3 regions of the Chelatococcus sp. GCM10030263 genome follow, and region 2 is predicted to be linked to each of the others. Evidence: predicted binding sites of a transcription regulator. Region 2 holds the regulator's gene; each other region holds the start of a gene.

Region 1 (7,948 bases), on a different contig from region 2:
ACCATGGCATCGGCGTCGCCCATCGCCACCATGGCCGCGCCGAAATGGTTGCGGTCCTGGTTGATGAGGCGCTGGCAGTCGCGGAACAGATAGCCTTCGCGCTGCAGCCGCTCGTAGAGGAACTGCGCATAAAGGGCGTTGCGGTCCGACAGCCGCGCATTGTGGATCTCGATGCCCTCGCGGCCGTCGAGCTCGATGCCGGCAGCGATCGCGCTGTCGCGGACCCTCTCCTCCCGCCCGACGAGGATGGCGGTGCCGAGCCCCTGGTTGACGAAGGAGATCGCTGCGCGGATGACCTGTTCCTCCTCGCCCTCGGCGAAGACGACGCGCTTCGGTGCCCGGCGCACGCGCTCGAAGATGCGGTTCAAGGTGCCGGCGACCGGGTCGCGCCGCGCCGAGAGCTGCGCCTTGTAAGCGCGCATATCGACGATCGGTCGGCGCGTCACGCCCGTCCGCATGGCAGCTTCCGCGACCGCCGGCGGGATGACGTGGATGAGCCGTGGATCGAAGGGCACGGGAATGATGTATTCGCGGCCGAAGCGCGGGCGCGAGCCTTGATAGGCGGCGGCGACCTCGTCCGGCACGTCCTCGCGGGCGAGCGCGGCGAGCGCTTCGGCGGCCGCGATCTTCATCTCCATATTGATGGTGGTGGCTCGCACGTCGAGCGCCCCGCGGAAGATATAGGGGAAGCCGAGCACGTTGTTGACCTGATTGGGATAGTCCGACCGGCCGGTCGCCATGATGGCGTCGTCGCGAATGGCGGCCACTTCTTCCGGCGTGATCTCCGGATCGGGATTGGCCATGGCGAAGATGATGGGATTGGGCGCCATGCTCGCCACCATCTCCGGTGTGAGCGCGCCTTTCGCGGAGAGGCCGAAGATGGCATCGGCGCCGCGCATGGCATCCGCCAGCGTCCGGTCCGGCGTCTCGGCGGCATGCGCCGATTTCCACTGGTTCATGCCCTCGGTGCGGCCCCGGTAGATCACGCCCTTGGTGTCGCACAGAATGACGTTGTTGGGCGCAAAGCCCATGGCTTTCAGGAGCTCGATGCAGGCGATGCCGGCCGCACCCGCGCCGTTGACGACGAGCTTCGTCGTCTTGATGTCGCGTTTGGTGAGGTGGAGGGCGTTGATCAGGCCTGCGGCGGCGATGATCGCCGTGCCGTGCTGGTCGTCATGGAAGACCGGAATATCCATGAGTTCCCGAAGCTTCTCCTCGATGATGAAGCATTCGGGCGCCTTGATGTCCTCGAGATTGATGCCGCCGAAGGACGGGCCGAGATAGCGCACGCAGTTGACGAAGGTGTCGGCATCCTCCGTGTCCACTTCGAGGTCGATGGAATCGACGTCTGCGAATCGCTTGAAGAGGACGGCCTTGCCTTCCATGACGGGCTTGGAGGCGAGCGCGCCGAGATTGCCGAGGCCGAGAATGGCCGTGCCGTTGGAGATGACCGCGACGAGATTGCCGCGCGTCGTATAGTCGAAGGCGAGGCTCGGGTCTTCCGCGATGGCCTTCACCGGTACGGCGACGCCGGGCGAATAGGCCAGCGAGAGGTCGCGCTGGGTCGCCATGGGCTTGGTCGCCATCACCTCGAGCTTGCCCGGGCGCCCTTGGGAGTGGAACTGCAGCGCTTCCTGATCAGTGAAGGTGGGGCGTGCGCCGCGCTTCTTGCTGTCCATAACGACCTACCAACCTCTTCTTGACGCGTTTCCTCAACGGAGCGTGACCTTACGCAGGCTCTCCTCCGCGCTCAAGGCGGGTTCTCCACCGTTTCCTGCATAAGAGCCATGCCTTTGCGGTGAAAGCGGGCGGCGCCTTTGCTAGGCTCCAGACCATGAACGGGCCCTTCCATTCGAGCGCTGCGGCGCAGCCCATCTCCGAGCCGGACCTCGCGTCGGCGGGTGAGGCACGCATGACGCCGATGATGGCGCAGTATACCGAGATCAAGCTCGCCCATTCCGATTGTCTCCTGTTCTATCGTATGGGCGACTTCTACGAGCTCTTTTTCGACGATGCGGAGATCGCCTCACGCACCCTCGGCATCGTGCTGACGAAACGCGGCAAACACCTCGGCGAAGACATTCCGATGTGCGGCGTGCCGGTCGAGAAGGCGGAAGATTATCTTCACCGGCTCATCGCCGCGGGGCACCGCGTCGCGGTCTGCGAGCAGACGGAAGATCCGGCCGAGGCGAAGAAGCGCGGCGGCAAATCGGTGGTCAGGCGCGCCGTCGTGCGCCTCGTCACGCCGGGGACGATCACCGAGGACGGCCTGCTCGATCCCGCCCGCGCCAACCTCTTGGTCGCCGTCACGCGCCGGCGGCTGGGCGAGGGCGACTGGCTCTACGGCATCGCCGCCATCGATATCTCGACCGGGCGCTTTACCGTCTCCGAAACAGAAGCCGGCCAGCTGGCGAGCGATTTGGCGCGTCTCGAGCCGCGCGAGATCCTGGTGCCCGACACGCTCCTTGATGATCCCACGCTCGCAGCGCTTTGGCGGGATCTGCGCGCCGCCGTCACGCCCATGCCGCGTGACGGCCTCGATGCGGCAACCGCCGACCGCCGGCTGAAGGATTATTTCGGCGTTACCACGCTCGACGCCTTCGGCGCTTTTACCCGCACCGAGGTGGCCGCTGCCGCCATGGTGCTCGGCTATGTCGAGCGCACGCAACTCGGCTCGCGTCCGCCGCTGTCGCCGCCAGCGCGCGACGCCGCTGGCGGGACGCTCGCCATCGATGCGGCGACCCGCGCCAATCTCGAATTGACGCGCACGCTCGGCGGTGAGCGGGCAGGCAGCCTGCTTGCCGGCATCGACCGGACGGTCACGTCGGCGGGTGGGCGTCTTCTCGCCGAACGCCTCGCCGGGCCTTCGACCGACCTCGGCGTGATCCTCAAGCGGCAGGAGGCGGTCGACCATCTCGTTCGCCGGTCCTTTCTGCGCGAGGGGCTTCGCGCCTGCCTCCGCTCGGCGCCCGACATGGCCCGCGCGCTCGCGCGGCTGACGCTCGGCCGCGGTGGGCCGCGCGATCTGGCGGCGCTACGCGACGGGCTCGGCGCCGTGGCCTCCGTCGCCGGCCTTCTCGCAGAGCAGGACGGGGAGGAGGAGCCCGGCTTCGCGGACTCGCAGCGACCGGCAGAGCTCGCTGCGGCTGCCGATGCGCTGGTGGGCGTCGGGTCCGAGCTCGCGGCGCGCCTTTCCGCGGTTCTCGCCGACGAATTGCCGCTCATGAAGCGCGACGGCGGTTTCGTGCGCGCGGGCTACCTCGCTGCGCTCGACGAGGCACGGCTGCTGCAGGCCGATTCCCGCCGCTTCATCGCGGCCCTTCAGGCGCGTTACGTGGCGGAGACCGGCTGCCGTACGCTGAAGGTCAAGCACAACAACGTGCTCGGCTATTTCGTCGAGGTGCCGCAGGCGGCCGGCGAAGAGCTCCTCAAGCCGCCGCACAACGAGACCTTCGTGCATCGCCAGACCATGGCGGGCGCCATGCGCTTCTCGACAGTCGAGCTCGGCGAGCTCGAGGTCAAGATCGCCTCGGCGTCCGACCGCGCGGTTCGGCTCGAACTGGCGGTCTTCGACGAGCTCGTCGCGGAGGTCACAGCAGCGGCCGAGCCCATCAAGCGCGCCGCCGAGGCACTCGGCTTGGTCGATGTGACGGCGGCGCTGGCCGATCTCGCCGCCGATTTGGGCTGGACCCGGCCCGAGCTGGACGAGACCCTCTCCTTCCGCATCGAGGGCGGGCGCCATCCGGTGGTCGAGGCGGCGCTCAAGGCGAGCGGCGGCACCTTCGTCGCCAATGATTGCGACCTGTCGGCCAAGGCCGAGGATGCCGGCGCCATCACAATGGTCACCGGCCCGAATATGGCGGGCAAGTCCACCTATCTCCGCCAGAACGCGCTAATGGTGGTGCTCGCGCAGATGGGCGGCTTCGTGCCCGCACGCCGGGCGCATGTCGGCGTCGTCGACCGGCTGTTCTCGCGGGTCGGCGCGGCCGACGACCTCGCCCGCGGCCGCTCGACATTCATGGTCGAGATGATCGAGACGGCCGCGATCCTCAATCAGGCGGGCTCGCGCTCGCTCGTCATTCTCGACGAGATCGGGCGGGGCACCGCGACCTTCGACGGCTTGTCGATCGCCTGGGCGACGGTGGAGCATCTGGAAGCGGTCAACCGCTGCCGTGCGCTGTTCGCGACCCATTACCACGAGCTCACCGCGCTCGCCGACCGGCTCGAGCATGTCACCAACGCCACCATGCGGGTGACGGAATGGCAGGGCGATGTCGTCTTCCTGCACGAGGTCATCCCCGGTGCCGCCGACCGCAGCTACGGCATCCAGGTGGCGAAGCTGGCGGGCCTGCCGTCGGCCGTCATCGCCCGCGCCCGCGCCGTGCTCGACCAGCTGGAGAAGACCGAGCGGGAAACGCCGGTCGCGGCGCTGATCGATGATCTGCCCCTTTTTGCGGCCTCGCTCCGGCAAACCGAGGTTCTGCAACCGGCCGGCCCCGACCCGCTGCGCCAGGCGCTGGACGCCGTCAATCCGGACGAGATGACGCCGCGCGAGGCTTTGGACGCCCTCTATCGGCTCAAGGCTGCCGCGCAAGGCGCGTAACGCGTCGTCGACACATAGGCCTTGCGCGGGCCGGTGACGCGATGGATGAGCCAGAAGGCATTCTCCTGGACGACGCAGGTCGTCTCGTAGAGATCGTCACCGCAAAGGTGGCGCGAGACCGCCGACAGCGCGCCGTCGGGCCGTGCGGTCAGCGTGAACGCCTGGAACGGTCTGACCGGGACCTCGTCGAAGAGGATGGCGAAGCCGTTCGGCCGGCGCTCGTAGACATAGGACCGGTGGGCGGAAATGGGGGCGGCGCCGGGAAGCCGCAGAACGCCCTCCTCGCGGTAGGACAGCCGGTCGCGCGCAATAGCTGCGATGGTGGCGACCCCGTCCAGGGAGGCGTCGCGATCAATTGTTCGGTAGACGTTCCAGCTGCCGGGAAGCCGATCGAAAAAGGCGTGACGGAGGTCCGCTCGGAAGGCTGGATGTTCGGTCATCGCGGCTTCTCGTTGTCGCTGCGCTCTCGCCGGCGGGCTCCAGGATTGCCCATGTTTTAGCTCCGTCATCACCTGCGCTGATCCGTTCACTCCCTGTTCTTGCACGGGTGGCGGTGGCCCGCTACAGTCCCGGTGGGGGATGGGGTGACCGGCTATGGTGACGCGTGTCGCGACGGTAGCCTTCGAGGGGATCGAAGCAAGAGCTGTCGACGTCCAGGTGCAGATCGCGCCGGGCAATGTCGTTTTCACTCTCGTCGGCCTGCCCGACAAGGCGGTTGCGGAATCGCGCGAGCGGGTGCGGGCGGCGCTGATCGCCTCGGGGCTCGCTCTGCCGGCCAAGCGCATCACCGTCAATCTCGCGCCCGCCGATCTTCCCAAGGAAGGCTCTCACTACGATCTCCCCATCGCGCTCGGCATCATGGGCGCCATCGGCGCGATCCCCGAGGACGCGCTCGAAGGCTTCACGGTGCTGGGTGAGCTTGCGCTCGATGGCACCATCACCCCGGTCTCCGGCGTCCTGCCGGCGGCGATCGGCGCCAATGGCCGCGGTCAGGGGCTGATCTGTCCGGCGGCCTGCGGTGCGGAAGCGGCCTGGGCGAGCCGCGACAGCACGATCATCGCGCCGCGATCGCTCATCCAGCTCGCCAATCACTTCAAGGGCACGCAGGTGCTCGCCCGGCCGGAACCGGCAGTCGCAAAGCCGGCCGGTCCCTTGCCGGACCTGCGCGACATCAAGGGCCAGGAAACGGCCAAGCGCGCGCTCGAAATCGCCGCGGCCGGCGGCCACAACATGCTGATGAGCGGCCCGCCCGGCGCCGGCAAGTCCATGCTGGCGCAGCGGTTGCCCTCGATCCTGCCGCCGCTCGGCCCGCGCGAATTGCTCGAAGTGTCGATGATCCATTCGGTTGCCGGCCTTTTGGCGGATGGTGCGCTGACGGACCGGCGGCCTTTTCGCGCGCCGCACCATTCCGCCTCAATGGCAGCGCTCGTCGGCGGCGGCCTGCATGCACGGCCGGGCGAGGTTTCGCTGGCCCACAACGGCGTGCTCTTCCTCGATGAATTGCCTGAATTCCAGCCGCAGGTGCTGGACGGCCTGCGCCAGCCGCTTGAAACCGGCGAAGTGCTCATCTCGCGTGCCAATCACCGGGTGACCTATCCGGCGCGTTTCCAGCTTATCGCGGCGATGAACCCGTGCCGCTGCGGCCGGGCGACGGAGCCGGGCTATGCCTGCCGCCGGCAGCCGAACGAGCGCTGCATGGCCCAGTATCAGGCGCGCCTGTCGGGCCCGTTCATCGATCGCATCGACATTCTCATCGACGTGCCGGCGGTCACCGCCGCCGATCTCATCCTGCCGGCCTCGGCCGAGGGATCGGCGGAGGTGGCGCGGCGCGTCGCCGCAGCACGCGACATCCAGCGGGCCCGCTACGCGGCGCTCGGGCTCGAAACTGTCACGACAAATGCCGCCTGTCCGGCCGCTTTGCTCGACGAAGTGGCGCGCCCGGACGCACAGGGGCTCGCATTATTGCGTCAGGCTGCGGAGAGCATGCGTTTGACGGCGCGAGGCTATCACCGTGTTTTGAAACTGGCACGGACGCTCGCCGATCTCGACGGTGACGCATATTTGAGTCATGTTCACCTGGCGGAGGCACTATCTTACCGCTCGGCAATCGATCGTTTGCCCGTCGCAGCCTAGTTCGGCCGAGTGATCTTAAGTGGCGATTCAGCAAGTCTGACAAGCTATTATCAACATCGGCCGGCAATACTCCGCCGAATTCCCGCTGGAATACGGCTCAGTTATGGACAATGAGGCGCTCGTCTTTCTCGGACAAGGACCGTGGCTTTTCGCCGGCCTGGCGGTCATTGTGGCGATCTTGGCCGTGATGGCCTACCGCGGCCGCCGCTTGATGACGCATCGGTTGCGTGCAGCCGAGGCGGAGCGCGAGCGGCTCCTCGAGCGCAACCAGGCGCTCACCGCAAGCGAAGCGCGTTATCGCAGTCTCGCCGAGGTGCGCAGCGAATTCATCCTGCGCTCCGACGCGGATGGCTATGTCACTTATGCCAACGAGGCTCTGGCGCAGCTCATCGGCGTTTCCCGCAAAGCGCTCGAGGGCACGCATGCCAAGCTGCCCGTCAAGGAAGCGCTGCCGCCGCGCCTGACTGCCGCGGGCACGCAACAGATCGACGAGGCGCTGGAGATCGCGGACGGCAGTCTGCGCTGGATCTCCTGGGAAGAAAACGTCATCGAGACGGCCCGCGGTCGGGAATGGCAGCGCATCGGCCGCGACGTCACCGAACGGGTGACGGCCGAACGTGCCCTCGAAGAGGGCCGGCGCAAGGCGGAGGCGGCCAACGAGGCCAAGTCGCGCTTTCTCGCGACCGTCAGCCACGAGATCCGGACGCCCCTGAACGGCATTCTCGGCATGGCCGATCTGCTGGGCGAAACCCAGCTCGATCCCGAACAGGCGACCTATGTGCGGGCGATCCGCACATCGGGCGACGTCTTGCTCTCGCTGATCGACGAGATCCTCGATTTCTCCAAGATCGAGGCCGGCAAGCTCGAACTGGCGCAGGAGCCGTTCAACCTGCGGCTGCTCGTCGAAAGTGTCGTCGAGCTTCTCGCGCCGCGTGCCCAGGGCAAGGGCGTGGAAATCGCCGCCCTCATCGATGAGGAGGTGCCGACGGAGGTGCTCGGCGACGCCGATCGCCTGCGCCAGGTGCTCATGAACCTCGCCGGCAATGCAGTAAAATTCACGGAAGTCGGGGGCGTCGGCATTCGCGTCGAGACGACGGCGTCCGGCGCCTTGCGTTTCAGTGTCCAGGACACCGGGCCCGGCATTCCCGCGGCGCGGCTCGACGATATTTTCGGCGAGTTCGAGCAGGCCGACGAGCCGACGAGCCGCCGTCA
Region 2 (7,948 bases):
GCCCTGGGCATCCTCGACCGCGAGATCGGCATCGACGAGATCGAAGATCGTCAGTTCCGCCTGCCTGCCGATGCCGAGAAGACCGTCCGTCGGCAGGCCGACCGCCGACATCGGCGCCGTGGTCGTGGCGGTCACGACCGCCTCCAGCGGCATGCCGACCGACAGCAGCTTCGACATCGTCGTAGCCAAGTCCCACACCATGGAATCGCGCGACCGCATATGCAGGTCGGTCGAGATGGAAAAGGGCATCAACCCGCGTTCGATGGCCGTCTCCGCCACCTTGAACGAGAAGGATGCGCCACCATGGCCAACGTCGAGGCGCACGCCCCGCTCGGCGCATTTGACGACGAGATCCCAGAGATGGCGGTCCTCGACGATCGAGGACCCGACCTTGCCGTTGAAGCAGTGCGTGACGATGTCGCCCGGATCGAGCAGCTCGAGCACCTCGTCGAAGGTCGGCGGCGCTTCGCCCACATGCACCATCATCGGCAGCCCGGCGATGCGGGCGAGCTTCTTGGCGATCTTGACCGGTGTGATGCCCCAGCTGCCGAGGATGACGCCGCTCGCCCGACATTTGATGCCGACGATGACGTCGCGATTGGCGTCGATGACCTTGAGCGCGCGCTCGAGATCGATCGAGCGCATGTCGGCGAGCTCGCTGACGCGGTTGCAGGCGACAAGGCCGATGGAGCCGACATTGAGAAAGGCGAGGATGCGCTCGGGCGCGGTGTCGATGACATATTCGCGAAAGCCGTGGAAATTGGCTTCGCCCGCCGACCCCGCATCGACGATCGTCGTGACGCCGTGGCGCATGCCCGCCTGCGACGGCCGTATCGAGATATCCGTTCCGCCGTGCCAGACATGGGCGTGCAGATCGACCCAGCCCGGTGACACATAGGCGCCCCTGCCGTCGATCACGCGCTGCCCCGCGGTTGGGGAGATGGATCGGCCAACTGCTGCGATCAGGCCCTGCGCGTCGATCAGGATGTCGGTCGGGTCGCCGCGTTGATCGGCGCCGAAGCCCACCGGCCGTACGTCACGCAACAGCACGGCGATCGGCTCAGTGGAGGGGAAAGAGGCGTCGATCATGTCAAAAGTCCCGGGATAACTCTACTCTACGGTCGGTCTGATCAGGCACACTCGGCCACTGCGGGCCCGGCAACTCGCTGGCGCCTACTCCAGCCAGGCATTCCAGAAGAATGGCCAGGGGGCCGGTGTGACGCCTTGGAGGTTCGGCGCCTTCGCGGAGAGCGCGTTGAAATTGCCGACCTTGTAGAAGGGCACTTCGGTGAAGACGGCCTCCTGCACCTTCGCGAACAGTTTCGCTCGCTCGGTCGGATCGACCGCGGTGTTGAAAGGACCGACGGTCTGATGTTTGAGATCGCTCGCCCACCAACCCGGGGCGGCATCCGACATGTAGCTCGACAGCGCCGGCTCCGGCAGGAAGGGGCTGTGCGTGATGTAGATGTTCCAGAGCTTGGGATCGGCGCGCCGATCGGTGAGGGTTGCCCAGTCCACCACCTGCATGTCGACCTTGAAGCCGGCCTGTTCGAGATAGGCCTTGGCGACTTCCGCCATCTTGTAGTGGAAGGGATATTGGCGGCTCGTCAGGATGACGAGCGGCTCGCCCTTGTAGCCGGCCTCCGCGAGCAGAGCCTTCGCCTTCTCGGCATCGGCCTGATTATAGAGTGTGGCACCGGCTTCCGTGTGCCAAATATAGCCTTCCGGATAAAGCGCGCCGTCCAGCGAATAGAAGTCTTTCGAGCCGAAGGCGGCGAGCAGCATATCGTCCGGCGCGAGCGCCGCCTGGACGGCGCGGCGCATATCCAGATTGGCAAGAAGACCTTCTTTGGTGTTCATCATGAAGACCGGCCAGCCGAAGGATTTGAGCACGACGGCTTCGCTTTTGCCGCCCTTGAGGCGTTCGAACGACTCGACCGGCAGCGAATCCGCATAGGTGAACTGGCCGGCAATCGCGCCCTGGACGCGCGTGTTGGGATCCGGGACCGGGACAAAGCGAATCTCGTCGAGATATTGCTTGCGCGCGCCGCCGTAAAAGTCTGCTTCGCCGCTGCGTGATTTATAGCCGTCGAAACGCGCGAGCTGGATGTAGCGATCGGCTCGGCGCTCCTTCAGCACATAAGGGCCGGTCCCGACGACCTTGACGAGCGGCACGGCCTGGTCTTCAGCCGGAAGGACGACGGCCGCCGCATTGTTGAAGGCGAGCAGCGCGAGCAGCGGCGCATAAGGCTCCTTCAGCGTGATCCGGACGGTCGAATCGTCGGGTGCTTCGATCGCGGCGATCTTCGGCGCCGTTTGCTTGCCGCGGGTCGCAACCTCCGTCCAGCGCTTGAGGGAGGCGACGACATCCTCCGACGTCATCGCGCTGCCGTCGTGGAAGGTGATGCCGGATCTCAGCTTGATCGTGTAGATCTTGCCGTCCGGCGAGACCTGCGGAAGATCTTCGGCGAGCAGCGGCACGATCTTCCAGTCCTTGCCGAAGGTATAGAGCGTCTCGAAGATGTGTTGTGTCACCATGCCGACGAGATCGGTGGTCGAGGCCATGGGATCGAGCGTCGGCGGTTCTCCGACAACCGCCACATTGATGACGCCACCGCGTTTCGGCGCGGCAAGCGCTGCGTCACCGATAAATGGCAGGGCCAGGAACGCGGCTGTCAGAACAAGGGCCGGGCTGACTTTCATGACATCTCCCATGGATTTCGAATTATTATAATCTCTCTCGTAGAGGTCTTTTATGAAACTTCAATTATACTTATGGACGATAACGAATATGATTTACTATTTAGGCCCTGAGCCCATCCCACAGGAGGCCGTGACGCGTAAACAGCGAGCCCTATTGCATGCCGGATCTCGGCGATTGTGCTTTCCCCCGTCACGCGCCGAAGGTCTTCGCGTTACCCTCGATTATCGCCTCGCAGCAACAGCGGCTTGGCCGATGAAGGGCGTGATCAACGAGCCGTCGCTGCGTTGAGATCTTGCCGGAGGCGCGCTGGAGGTGCGCACGACGAGCGTCGGATCGAGGGTGATACGAATCGGCGGCCCGGAATAGATGCCTGCGACGCGCTCGTGCAGAAGCCGGAAGGCGAGCCGTCCGAGCGTTGCTGGGAAAGGATCGACGCTGGTCACCGGCGGATCGAGTGAACGCGACAGGAGGCTGTTGTTGATAGCCGTGACCGAGACATCCTCAGGAATGCGACGCCCCGCCTCGCGCAGCGCCCGCATGACGCCGACCGCCGTGACATCGTTGCGCGCAAAAACGGCGGTAAAGTCGATGCCACGGCGAATGAGCCCCGCGATCGCCTCTTGGCCCGCTTCCTCCGACGGCAAGTCAGGGAGGCAGACGAGATCCTGCTGGAGCGCGATGCGCGCCTCCTTCAGCGCTTCGTGGTAACCGCTGAAGGGGGAAAAACCGGGCAGATGCGGCGCACCTTCCACATAGGCGATCCGCCGGTGGCCTAGTCCGATGAGATGATCCACCGCGAGCTTAGCGGAGACCAGATAGTCGGTGCTGACGCTGTCGGTCCTCAGTCCTCTCGGCCAGCGGCCGAGATAGACCAGCGGCTTGCCGGCCTGCACCATTCTCAATGCGCCGGGCACGGGCCTGTCGACATGGGCCGGTGCAACGATGGCTCCCCGGACGGCCGGATCGGCCGCGGCAGCCGACAAGTGGTCGCTTTCGCTATCCGGCGAATAGGCCGACTGGCTCGCCATGATGCGCAGATCATGACGGCGCGCCTCCTGTTCCATCCCGTCGATCATCTCGCCATAGAACGGGCTCGAGAAGGTCGGAATGATCAGCGCCAGTGTCGGCGAGTGACTGGATGCAACGGCAGACGGCCGCATAGGCTCGGTCACGAAGGTGCCGCTGCCAGGCCGTCGCTCGAGCTGGCCGGCACTCACCAGTTCATCGATTGCCCGTCGGATGGTTGTCCGCGACAGGGAGAACTCCTCCATGAGCTGCCGCTCCGAAGGAATTGCACTTCCAGGCTTATAAGTGCCCCGCTCGATTGCCTCGCGAAGCGCTTGTACCAGCAGTCCGGTCTTATCTGAGGTCATGGCAGCACCATCTCGTGATACATGTATCGTAGCGGATGCATAGCCGAGCCGCAAGTGGTGCATTCGATAAAACCGCTCTCAGGCGTGGACAAGCGCCTCGGCGGATGCACGGCCCAGAATCCAGGCGACGCTTGGCCTAGACAGGGCCGCAACGCCGAACGTGGCATAGCGTCGGCTCGCCTTGAACCGTGATTTCTTTCCACACTTCGGAACTTATAAGACAAGCGGCGGCGCTGTTCAGAGTAGCGGTACTTTGCGGCCGGTCTCATTATTCCGCGTCAGGCCAGTTGCCCGCCGACGTTCGCACCAAGTCCGTTGGGACAAGGAAAAGGACCACCAGGATACTGGTATCTAATCCGGTCTGATACAGGTCTGAAACCGCGACGAGGGCGTGAATCATGGCTTTCGAAACGCCACGTGAGGGCCCGTCAAAGGCAACAGTCGCGTCTCGGCTCCCAGTCGCCGACTTTCTCCCATGACGGGACCAGTGCGGAAAATAGCGAGGAGGCCGCTCTGCCTGTTCATCCCCCGGGGGCATAGGGCCTGCACGCCTCGAGGCTATCCATGCACGTCCCGTTGCCTTAACTCTTGCGGAACACACAGGGAACAGCTATGGTCGTTCATGATTTGTTTCCGACTCTTGGCCAACAATGACGCTTAGCCAAAAGTGATATCTGGCCAACAGTCCTGATCGGATCTTGAAACCGGATGATCTCGGCCACGGTGGCCACGACCAAGGTGGGGTTCACGGCAGATGCTGACGCGCAAGCAAAACGAGCTTCTACGCTTCATCCACGAGCGGCTGCGCGAGACCGGCGTGCCGCCTTCCTTCGATGAGATGAAAGAGGCACTGGATCTCAAGTCCAAGTCCGGTATCCATCGGCTCATTATTGCGCTCGAAGAGCGCGGCTTCATCCGCCGGCTGCCTAATCGGGCGCGGGCACTCGAGGTCATTCGTCTGCCCGATGGCGCGATCACGCCGCGCGGGCGCTTCAGCCCGAGCGTTGTCGAGGGGGGGCTTGGTCGCGTGCGCAGCCTGCCACCGGCGGCTGTCGAAAGCGAATCCTCGCCGAAGATGGTCCCCGTCCCCGTCATGGGCCGGATCGCGGCGGGCACGCCGATCTCGGCCATTCAATCCCGCAGCAGCACCATCGCAGTGCCGGTGGAGATGCTCACCAGCGGCGAGCACTTCGCCCTGGAGGTGCGTGGCGATTCGATGATCGAAGCCGGCATCCTTGACGGCGACACGGTTGTCATCCGCCGTCAGGAGACGGCCGATACGGGCGACATCATCGTCGCCCTCATCGACGATGAGGAGGCGACCCTGAAGCGGCTACGCCGGCGCGGGTCATCCATTGCGCTCGAAGCGGCCAATCCATCTTATGAAACACGCGTCTTGGGTCCCGACCGCGTGCGGATCCAGGGCAAGCTCGTGAGCCTTCTGCGGCGCTACTGATCGATTGCCGGTCGGCCCGCGATAGAACTGCTGATCGCTGGTCGACGCTCACGGCGTATGAGAATCGCCCTCGCCGCCTGGCGCATCGCCGGTGGGCGTTGCTCCCGACGGGTCGTCGATGTCGGCTGCCGCTGAAGGGATGGCATCAAGTGGGTCGAGATTGTCGATCCGTGGTCGCGGGGGCGGCGCGGGCGCCGGCGAAGCTGGCCGGTGTGGCTTGGTTCCGGTCCAGGGGCGCTGCGCGGTGGAACTTGCGGTGACACGTGCAAAGCCTTCGGCGGTGGCGGTGAGCGTGGTGGCGCCCGACTGGTCGAGTGCGCGGCGGTCGAGCACCGTAGCACTCGCGCAGGAATTGGGGGCGACGAGCGGAGTGACGATGACGACCGCACGCCGACAATCGTCGGGGAATGCGCGCTTGTCACGGACGAGCGAGATGCTGCGCCCGTCGGGGAGCTTCGCGACACAGGCGAAGCGGTCGCAGAGGGCACCGCCGCGCAGGCCCGGGTCATCGGTCGCGCGCCCGTCGCCGTCGGCTCTGAGCCATTGTTCGAGAACGAAATCGGAAGGCCGGCCGAGGACGATCAATTGTCCGCTCTTCTCCCGGACAGCCGCACCGGCGCCGCTGCGATCGACATAGACATCGGGCCGACTGGGAGCGAGCGCCGACAGGGCGCCGAGGGCGGCCGGGACGATCGCCAACCACCGCAGGGCGGTCGTCCAGAGCGTGGACCAGACGATGGCCGCGCTGAAGAAGGCGAGAGCGGCGGGCGCGAGCGCCGGCACGATGACGGTTGAGCGGTCGAGCAGGGCGACCATTTTGGCGCCGGCGAGCACCGGCGCCGTCGCCTGGCCGATGAGCCACCAGACGGGTTGATCGAGGGCGAAGGCGGAAGCGAAGATCCCGAGCACCGACAGCGGCATGACCGCGAGCTCGATCAGCGGTAGCGCCAGGGCGTTGCCGAGGAGACCGAGCGGGTTCAGCGTCTGAAAGTGATAGGCGCTGAAGGGAGCGGTCGCGATGGTAGCAATCGCCGTGGTGAAGATGACAAGGAAGGCCCATCGCCCGATGCCGTGGAGCGGTGCCAATCCTCCGGCCCCTGCGGGACGCCCGGCAAACAGCCCCGATGGCTGGACTGCGAAGGCGATCATGCCGGCAACCGCCGCGAAGGACATCTGGAAGCTCGGACCGAGCAGCGCCTCCGGCCGAATAGCAAGGCAGATGAGCGCCGCAAGCGCCAGATTGCGCATGGAGAGAGCCGGGCGGTCGATGAGAATGGCGCCCATCATGACGAGCGTCATGACGAGCGAACGCTGGGTGGCGACCTCCGCGCCGGAGAAGAGGCAATAGGCGATGGCGCCTGTCATGCCGACGAGGGCCGCGAGTTTCTTCACCGGCCAGACGAGCGCGAGGCCGGGGATGAGTGCGAGCACCGCGCGCGCCGCCCAGAACAGGCTGCCGGCGGCAAGCGCCATGTGCAGCCCTGAAATGGAGACGATGTGATAGATGCCGGCGGCACGCAGCGCGTCATTCACGTCTTCCGTGATCAGCCCGCGTTTGCCGGTGACCAGGGCGGCGGCGAGCGCCCCCTCCTGGCCGCCGGAGGCTTGGGCGATACGGTCCGTCAGCCGGTTGCGGGCAACATCGACGGCGATGGCGAGAGCCGTCCAGAAATCCGGTGGCGCGGGCGGCGCGGCGACCGTCACCTTGCCGACAAGGGAGCCGACGGCACCGAGGCCGTCGAAGAAGGCGTCGCGGGCGAAATCATAGCCGCCCGGCCGGGCGGCCGTGGGCGGCGGCAGAAGGCGCGCCGTGGCTTCGATGAAGTCGCCGGCCTTCACCGATGTGCCCGGCTTCATGGACACGCGGACCTGTACGGGCCGCTCGGCGATAGTGAGGCTGCCGAAGGTCTCGACGCGCAGGACCATGCGCGGGCCAGCCGGCCGCTGGTCGACAGAGAGTACGAGCCCGCGCAGCTTGGCGATCATCGGCCGCGCGAGGACGGGCGCCGATACCTCACGGGTGCGCCAGGTGGCGGTCGCGAAGCCTCCCATGACCATAGCCACGGCGATCGCCATATTCATCGCGCGTGGGTGACGACCCAACGCGAAGGCAGCTGCCGCCGCCAACCCCGCCCCCGTGAGCGATGGCCACAACGAGGGCTCGGCGTCGGCGGCGAAATAGAGGAGAATGCCGGCACTGAAGGCAACCGGCAGCCAAAGGAAAAGGCGTCGCCGTTCCGCCTCAAGGGCAAGCGCCCGCCGGAGGGCTCCGAGAAGCCGCTGTGCGGGGTCGTCGCCGGCCGCAGCGGCCAGCCATCGTCTGGCAGCACGGGCGCGACCATCGGCTAGAGCGGCGGAGACCGGCTCGCGTGACGACATGGGACTTCGGGAAACAGTTCTTACCCCCGGGAAGGC
Region 3 (7,948 bases), on a different contig from region 2:
TGCGGCGATAGCCGGAAATCATCGTATCGGAACGGTCGGCGCCCAACGTCGCGTTCACGCTTATCATCTGGCTTCGGCGGCCTTTCGCCAAGGGCTCGACATGCGAGGAGGGGTATGCAGATTTGATCAAAAATGCAAGCGCGAGGTCGAAGGTTAGGTTATTGCTATTCCATTCTGCGGCGAATTTGCTCAAATCTCCAATTGCGAGCGCCATGGGGCGATTTCCGGATATCCAACAGCGACTGCGCGGCGACATCGTTTCAGGCGAGCTCCCGTTTGGTTCTCGCCTGCGTATAGACGAGCTCGCAACGCGTTACGGCGTCAGCCACATGCCCGTGCGCGAGGCCTTGCGCGAGTTGCACGGGGAGGGCCTCGTCATCATCGAGCCGAACCGGGGCGCGCGCGTGCGGCCAGTCCACATTGGTTTCGTCGAGGACCTCTTCGATATCCGGGGCGCCATGGAGACGATGCTGGCGCGGCGGGCCTGCGAACGCCGCACCGAAGGGCACATCAAAAGGCTGGAAGAGGTGGAGGCGGAGCTCGAAGCCTTGGTGGCGACGGGGGATTTTTTCTCGGTGCCTGCCGCCAACCACGACTTCCACGGCGTGATCAACGATGCGGCCGGCAATCCCGGCGCGTTATCGCTGGCCGATCGCCACTGGCTCATCGTCGCGGCGCTCTGGCGGCGCTACGGCTACGACACCGAGCGCTTCCACGTCGTCGTGGACGACCACCGCCAGATCATCCGCGCCATCGAGCGTCGGGACGCGACTTCGGCCACGGTGCTGATGGCCGCGCATATCGAGAAGGCGAAGCACGACTTGCTCGCGCGGATCGCCGCTGATCCGAAACCCGATATCCTGAGGGAGTGATCCATGCATTTCCTGCAACGCGATGCCGACCTTCGCGTCGTCGCCCGGATCGGTGACGTCCTCGGCGAGTCTCCGACGTGGGTTGGCTCCACCGAGCATCTCTACTGGGTCGACCTGCGCCGTCCCGCCCTTCGCCGCCTCGATCCTTCCGGCCGGGTCGAGACTTGGCCCATGCCCGAGGTGGCGGCGGCGGTGGTTCCGCGGCGCAGCGGCGGCGTGGTCTTGGCGTTGAAGACCGGCCTCCACGCCTTCGATCCGGAGAACGGGGCCCTGACATTCCTCGCGACGGTGGAGGAGGGGCAGCCGGAGAACCGTCTCAACGACGCCAAATGCGATGCCGCCGGCCGCCTCTGGTGCGGCAGCATGTGGGACTACGGCCTGGAAACCACCGGCAGTCTCTACCGCATCGATGCGGAGCGGCGGGTGACGCGCATGCGGGACGGCGTGACGGTGCCGAATGCCATCGCCTTCTCGCCTGACGGCCGGACGCTCTATTTCGCCGATACGCGGCGCGGCGCGATCGAGCGGACTGATTTCGATCCGGCCACCGGCGAGATCGGGCCCTGGCGTGTCTTTGCTCCAGCCGATGCAGCCCCCGGTCGGCCGGATGGCGCGACGGTGGATGCCGAGGGCTTCCTCTGGAATGCCCGCTATGGCGGCGGCTGCCTCGCCCGTTTCGCGCCGGATGGTCGCCTCGACCGCATCGTGCAGCTGCCGGTCACGCAGCCGACATCCTGCGCCTTCGGCGGACCGGGACTTGCGACGCTCTTCGTCACCACGGCAACGCAGAGGCTCGATGCCTATGCGCTGCAGCAGCAACCGCTGGCCGGCAGCTTGCTGGCGGTCGATGTCGGTGTGGCGGGACTGCCCGAACCAGCCTTCGCCGGATGAGGCGCCTGGGCGCTCAATCCTTCAAAACAGGCCCGGTCGTGCTTTTCTGTAGGAAGGCGAAGTCGCAGCCGTCCTCGGCCTGCGTCACCTGCTCCAGATAGAGCTTGAGGTAACCGCGGTCGGAGCCGGGATGCGTCGCGGGCTTCCATTCCGCCTTGCGCCGCGCGAGCTCGGCCTCGTCGACGAGCAGATCGAGCCGGCCCTCCGCCACGTCGAGACTGATCCGATCGCCCGTGCGCACCAGGCCGATCGGCCCGCCGACGGCGGCCTCCGGGCTCGCATGCAGCACGATGGTGCCGAAGGCTGTGCCGCTCATGCGCGCATCCGAGATCCGCACCATGTCCTTGATCCCCTGCGCGGCGAGCTTTCTGGGGATGGGCAGATAGCCGGCTTCCGGCATGCCGGGGGCGCCCTTCGGTCCGGCGTTCTGCAGCACGAGAATGTCGTCCGGCGTGACGTCGAGATCGGGATCGTCGACACGCTCGGCAAGATCTTGCAACGACGTGAACACGACCGCCCGGCCGGTGTGCTGCAGGAGGGCAGGGGTCGCCGCCGACTGCTTGATGACAGCCCCGGCCGGCGCGAGATTGCCCTTCAGCATCCGCAGGCCCCCGCCCTTGTGGATCGGGTTCGAGACCGGCCGCACTACGTCCTGCGGCCAGGGGGCCGGGGCGGCAGCGATAGTCTCGGCGAGGGTCTTGCCGGTGACCGTGAGGCAGTCGGTATCGAGGAAATCCTCGATCTCACGCAGGATCGGGGCGAGCCCGCCCGCCTTCTCCAAATCCTCCATATAGTGCTGGCCGGAGGGCTTGAGGTCGACCAGCACGGGGATCTCCCGGCCCATGCGGTCGAAGGCGTCGAAATCGAGCGTCACGCCGACACGTCCCGCGATGGCCGCGAGATGCACGAGGCCGTTCGTGGAGCCCCCGACCGCCTGCAAGACCCGTAGGGCATTGGCGAGCGAGCGCTCGGTGATGATCTGGCTCGGCCGCAGGTTCTCGCGGGCGAGCGCGACAGCGCGCGCGCCGGTCGTCTCGGCATGGCGCAGCCGGTCGGCGGAGACGGCCGGAATGGCCGCGCCGCCCGGCAGCATCATGCCCATGGCCTCGGCGACGAGCGCCATGGTGCTCGCCGTGCCCATCACCATGCAGGTGCCGGGCCCTGGCGCGAGGCGCCCGCTGATAGCCTCGATCTCGCTCTCGCTGATGGCGCCGGCGCGATGCTGCCCCCAGAGCCGGCGGCAATCGGTGCAGGCACCGAGCCGCTCGCCCTCGTAGTGGCCGGTGATCATCGGCCCGGTGACGGTCAGGATCGCCGGGACGTCGGCGCTCGCCGCGCCCATCAGAAGCGCCGGCACCGTCTTGTCGCAGCCGCCGATGAGCACCACCGCATCCATCGGCTGGGCGCGGATCATCTCCTCCGCATCCATGGCCATGAGATTGCGCAGGAACATGGAGGTCGGATGCGAGAAGGATTCGGCCACGGAGACGATGGGAAACTCGATCGGCAGGCCGCCCGCCAGCATGACGCCACGCTTGATGGCCTCGATCATGTCCGGCACGTTCTTGTGGCAGGCATTGTAGCCGGAGAAGGTATTGGTGATGCCGACGATAGTGCGGTCGAGCGCATCGTCCGAATAGCCCATCGCCTTGATGAAGGCCTTGCGCAGGAAGAGCGAAAAGCCCGCATCGCCGTAGCCGGCGAGGCCTTTGCGCATGCCGCCGTTGCGCGTACTACCCGTGTCGTCCGACATGCCGAGGACCCTTGTTGCAAATGCGGCCCACCATAGACGCAGCCGGCGCTCCGATCCAAGCCGCTGGGCGGTTTGGTCGCGGCGGGGGAGGTCAGTCGGCCTCGAGCAGCTTGCGAATCTTGGCGGCGAGCGCCTCGTATGTGAAAGGCTTGGCCAGGAGCTCGACGTCGGGGTCGAGCCGGCCGTGATGCACGATGGCGTTGCGCGCATAGCCGGTCGTGAAGAGCACCTTGAGCTCGGGACGCCGCGTTCGTGCGGCATCGGCGAGCTCGCGGCCGTTCATGCCCTCCGGCAGCACCACATCGGTGAAGAGGAGGTCGACGGGCTCGGCGTCGAGCGCGGCGAGCGCCTGCGGTCCGGTTGTCGCCTCGATGACGCGATAGCCCAGCTCGCGCAGGGCCTCGGTTGCAAAGGCGCGCACGTGGTCGTCGTCCTCGACGAGGAGGATGGTCTCGTTCGCCCCGCGATGGGCCGGCACGGGCGCTGCGGCGGTGGCCTCGGCCCTGTCCGCGACGCCATGAAGCCGCGGCAGATAAATCTTCACCGTCGTGCCCTGGCCCAGCTCGCTGTAGATCCGGACATGACCGCCGGACTGGCGCACGAAGCCGTAGACCTGGCTGAGGCCGAGCCCCGTCCCCTTGCCGGCCGGCTTCGTCGTGAAGAAGGGCTCGAAGACGCGCGTCATCGTCTCCGGATCCATGCCGGTGCCACTGTCGGAGACGGCAATCAGCACATATTGCCCGGGCGGCACGGGCTCGGGAATGCCCTCGACATAGGCTTCGTCGAGGAAGGCATTGGCCGTTTCGATGGTGAGCCTGCCACCGTTCGGCATGGCATCGCGTGCATTGACCGCCAGATTGAGCAGCGCATTCTCGAGCTCGTTCGGGTCGGCTTGCGTGCGCCAGAGGCCGGCCGCCTCCACCACTTCGAGCGCGACCGGCTCGCCCAGGGTGCGCTTGAGGATCGCGGCAAGATCCGCCACCAGCCGGTTGGCGTCGATGGGCTTCGGATCGAGCGGCTGCCTGCGTGAAAAGGCGAGCAGCCGGGCGGTGAGGGTGGCCGCACGCTGGGCGCCCTGCATCGCGAGCTCGCGAGCGCGCCCGATGCGCGCGAGGTCCGGGCCGTCGGTGGCTTTGGCGAGCTGCCGGCCGATGGTGTCGAGCCCGCCCATCACGACCGTCAGCAGATTGTTGAAGTCGTGCGCCACGCCACCGGTGAGCTGCCCGATCGCCTCCATCTTCTGCGCCTGGCGCAGCGCATCCTCGGCCTTGATGCGCTGGTCCACCTCGGCGGCGACACGCTCCTCGAGATGCGCGTTGAGCGCGGCGAGCTCTTCATTGGCGGCGAGCGCCGCCTGGCGGGCGGCGAGCAGTTCGCGCTCGTAGCGGCGCCGGTCCGTGGCATTGAACACGGTGATGCGGATGAAGAGGAGGCCGCCGTTCTCGTCTCGACGCTCCTGGGCATTGACCAGAACCGGGACGCGTTGTCCGTCGGCAGCGACGAGATCGAGCGCCACCTCGTTGAAGAAGCCCTGCATGCGCAGGAGCGGCGCGAAATGCGTGTCGTAATAGATCTTGCCGGCGATGTTCAGGAGGTCCTGGAAACGCCGGCCGATCAACGCCTCGGGCTCATGTCCGAGCCAGTGCGCCAAGGTGCGGTTGACCTTGCAGATGCGCCCATCCGGCTGCGCCGAGAGATAGCCGCAGGGCGCATTCTCATAGAGGTCCTCATAGTCCTCAGCGCGTTGCACCGTGTCCGGCGCGGGTGGAGACGGCCGGTCCGTCACGACAGATGCTGCTCCACGAGAAACCGCTCGATCGCCGCGATCGTCTCCTCGGGCGCGCTGAGGTTCGGGCAATGGCCCGTGGCGCGCATCTGCACGAAGGCGCTGTTCGGAAGGGCTCGATGGACATATTCCCCCACCGCCTGCGGCGCGATCACGTCTTCCGCACATTGCAAGATAAGGGCAGGGGTCCTGAGCCTGGCGAGATCGGCGCGATTGTCCGAGAGGAAGGTGGTACGGGCGAAATGCTTGGCGATCTCGGGATCGGTCATGCAGAAGCTGTTGGTCAACTCATCGCCGAGCTCCGGCCGGTCGGGATTGCCCATGATCACCGGCGCCATGGCCGCCGACCAGCCCATATGGTTGCTGTCAAGGAATTCGAGCAGCTCGTCGAGCTCGGCGCGGCTGAAACCGCCGACATAATCGCCGTCATTGACGTAGCAGGGCGAGGGGCCGATGAGCACGAGCGCATCGAACAGCTCGGGCGCCTGGATGGCGGCGAGCACGCCGATCATCGCGCTGACGGAATGCCCGACGAAGATGCCGCCGCGCATGTCGACCACGCGGCCAATCTCGATCACATCCGTCGCATAGCCGCTGAGGCAGCCGTATTTCTCGCGCGAATAGGCGGAAAGATCGGAGCCGCCGGCTCCGACATGGTCGAACAGAACGATACGAAAACGGTCCTCGAAGGCGGGGACCAGGAAGCGCCACATATTCTGGTCACAGCCGAAGCCGTGGGCAAACATCATGGTCCGCTCACCCGCACCGCGAGTAATGACATTGTTGCGTCTTTCGATAGTCAACGGTGTTCCTCGCTGGCGGCGAGGCGCCGACGGGGCGCCTCCCAGCTACTGAAATAGGTGAAGGTCGCGGCACGCCCAGAGGCTCGCGCGAGGAAGGCGGCGAACCGGTCGTTATTCCGTCCACCCGGCCGGGCTGCGGCGCGGAAGCGCAGGCCGGCATCCAAGGACAAGCCCTCGCTTGCTCGGCAGCATGGCGCGCTCTAGAACAAATAGAGAACAGAAGAGCTCCCCCAGGAATGGAGTCCCCCCTTGGCGCTCAGCCTCCTTCAAAAGCTCGATATTCTCGCGGATGCCGCGAAATATGATGCTTCCTGCGTATCCTCGGGCGGCGAGAAGCGGAAGGCCGGGAGCGGTATCGGCTCGGTAACAGGGCAGGGCATTTGCCACGCCTTCACCCCGGACGGGCGCTGCGTCTCGCTTTTGAAAATCCTGCTCACCAATTTCTGCCGCTACGACTGCATTTATTGCGTCAGCCGCCGGTCGAGCGACGTGCCGCGGGCGCGCTTCGCCGTCGAGGAGGTGGTCAAGCTCACGCTCGACCTTTATCGCCGCAACTGCATCGAGGGACTGTTTCTGTCCTCCGGCATCGCCCGCTCCGCCGACGAGACGATGGCCGACCTCGTGCGCGTCGCCAAGGCGCTTCGCCAGGAGCACGGCTTCCAGGGCTACATTCACCTGAAGACCATTCCCGGTGCGAGCGCCGAGCTTCTCGCCGAGGCGGGGCTTTATGCCGACCGCCTGTCTATGAATGTCGAGCTGCCGGCCGAGGCGGCGCTCGCCGATCTCGCGCCGGAGAAGTCCGCGACCGAGATCAAGCGCGGGCTGGCCCGCACCCGGGTGCATATTGAGGCCTCCGCCGAGCGCACGCGAGGCAGGGCACGTCCGCCGCGCTATGCGCCGGCCGGGCAGAGCACGCAGATGGTGGTTGGCGCCGATCCGTCGTCCGATCGCGACATCCTGCGCTCCAGCGCACAGCTTTATGCCTCCTATGGCTTACAGCGGGTCTATTACTCCGCCTTCAGCCCGACCGGACATGCCTCCGCGCGCCTGCCGGGCAAGGCGGCGCCGCTGATGCGCGAGCATCGGCTCTATCAGGCCGACTGGCTGATGCGCTTCTACGGCTTTGAGCTGCCCGAGCTCGAAAGCGCCTTGCCCGACGGCATGCTCGATCTCGCCATCGACCCGAAGCTCGCCTGGGCGCTCGCCCATCGCGACTTCTTCCCCGTCGACGTCAACCGCGCGAGCCGCGAGCAGCTGTTGCGCGTGCCCGGCCTTGGCGTCCGGGCGGTCGACCGGATCATCGCCGCGCGCCGGCACGGGGCCTTGAGATTGGCCGACATCGGCCGGCTCACCGCCTCGCTCGGCCGCGTGCGCCCCTTCATCGCGGCGCCCGACTGGCGGCCGCGCGCGCTGCTCGACGACGCCGGTCTGCAGCAACGGCTCGCGCCGAAGCCGCAGCAGCTGATGCTGGAGCTCGGCTGATGCGCACCGTTGCCCTGCCTGAGGACTGCGACGAAGCCGCCTTCCGCGCCGCGGCCCGCTATTGCCTGGCGGAGCGTCTCGCGCCCGACGAACTCGTCTTTGTCACGGAGGAGGCCGGTGCTTTATTCGAGGCCGTCACGCCGGCCGATGCGCCGCCCGTCCCGGTGCCGCGCTCCTTCGCCAAGCTTGTGCCCGACGTCCTCTGCCACAGTGCGGGGGATCGCTTCGCGCTGCTCTACGGGCTGCTCTGGCGCATCCAAGCCGGTGAGCGCGACCTGATGGAGCGGCCGACCGACCCCGCGGTGGAACAGGTGACGCGCTACGCAAAAGCCGTGACGCGCGACACCTACCGCATGCACGC

Evidence for each region. Region 2 encodes LexA, which represses DNA repair genes until DNA is damaged. Its sites were predicted from a motif close to TGTTCNNNNTGTGTTCNG; they were not measured.
Region 1: ACFQU1_RS04375 (YifB family Mg chelatase-like AAA ATPase) is a predicted target of LexA. The motif match lies at 5,127-5,144, and genes of this name have one in related genera.
Region 3: ACFQU1_RS21840 (putative DNA modification/repair radical SAM protein) is a predicted target of LexA. The motif match lies at 6,307-6,324, and genes of this name have one in related genera.

Annotation. Positions count from the first base shown of each region.
Region 1 is NZ_JBHTDB010000002.1:952,203-960,150, forward strand. Features, by position in the region: gene ACFQU1_RS04360 (NADP-dependent malic enzyme) at 1-1,679, opposite strand, end outside; gene mutS (DNA mismatch repair protein MutS) at 1,835-4,603, shown strand; gene ACFQU1_RS04370 (DUF6314 family protein) at 4,570-5,043, opposite strand; gene ACFQU1_RS04375 (YifB family Mg chelatase-like AAA ATPase) at 5,198-6,736, shown strand; gene ACFQU1_RS04380 (ATP-binding protein) at 6,840-7,948, shown strand, end outside.
Region 2 is NZ_JBHTDB010000016.1:427,444-435,391, forward strand. Features, by position in the region: gene ACFQU1_RS24335 (amidohydrolase/deacetylase family metallohydrolase) at 1-1,089, opposite strand, end outside; gene ACFQU1_RS24340 (ABC transporter substrate-binding protein) at 1,174-2,703, opposite strand; gene ACFQU1_RS24345 (GntR family transcriptional regulator) at 2,926-4,077, opposite strand; gene lexA (transcriptional repressor LexA) at 4,832-5,533, shown strand; gene ACFQU1_RS24355 (ComEC/Rec2 family competence protein) at 5,582-7,912, opposite strand.
Region 3 is NZ_JBHTDB010000009.1:629,712-637,659, forward strand. Features, by position in the region: gene ACFQU1_RS21810 (UxaA family hydrolase) at 1-58, opposite strand, end outside; gene ACFQU1_RS21815 (GntR family transcriptional regulator) at 213-872, shown strand; gene ACFQU1_RS21820 (SMP-30/gluconolactonase/LRE family protein) at 876-1,763, shown strand; gene ACFQU1_RS21825 (IlvD/Edd family dehydratase) at 1,777-3,516, opposite strand; gene ACFQU1_RS21830 (ATP-binding protein) at 3,608-5,302, opposite strand; gene ACFQU1_RS21835 (alpha/beta fold hydrolase) at 5,299-6,105, opposite strand; gene ACFQU1_RS21840 (putative DNA modification/repair radical SAM protein) at 6,355-7,587, shown strand; gene ACFQU1_RS21845 (UdgX family uracil-DNA binding protein) at 7,587-7,948, shown strand, end outside.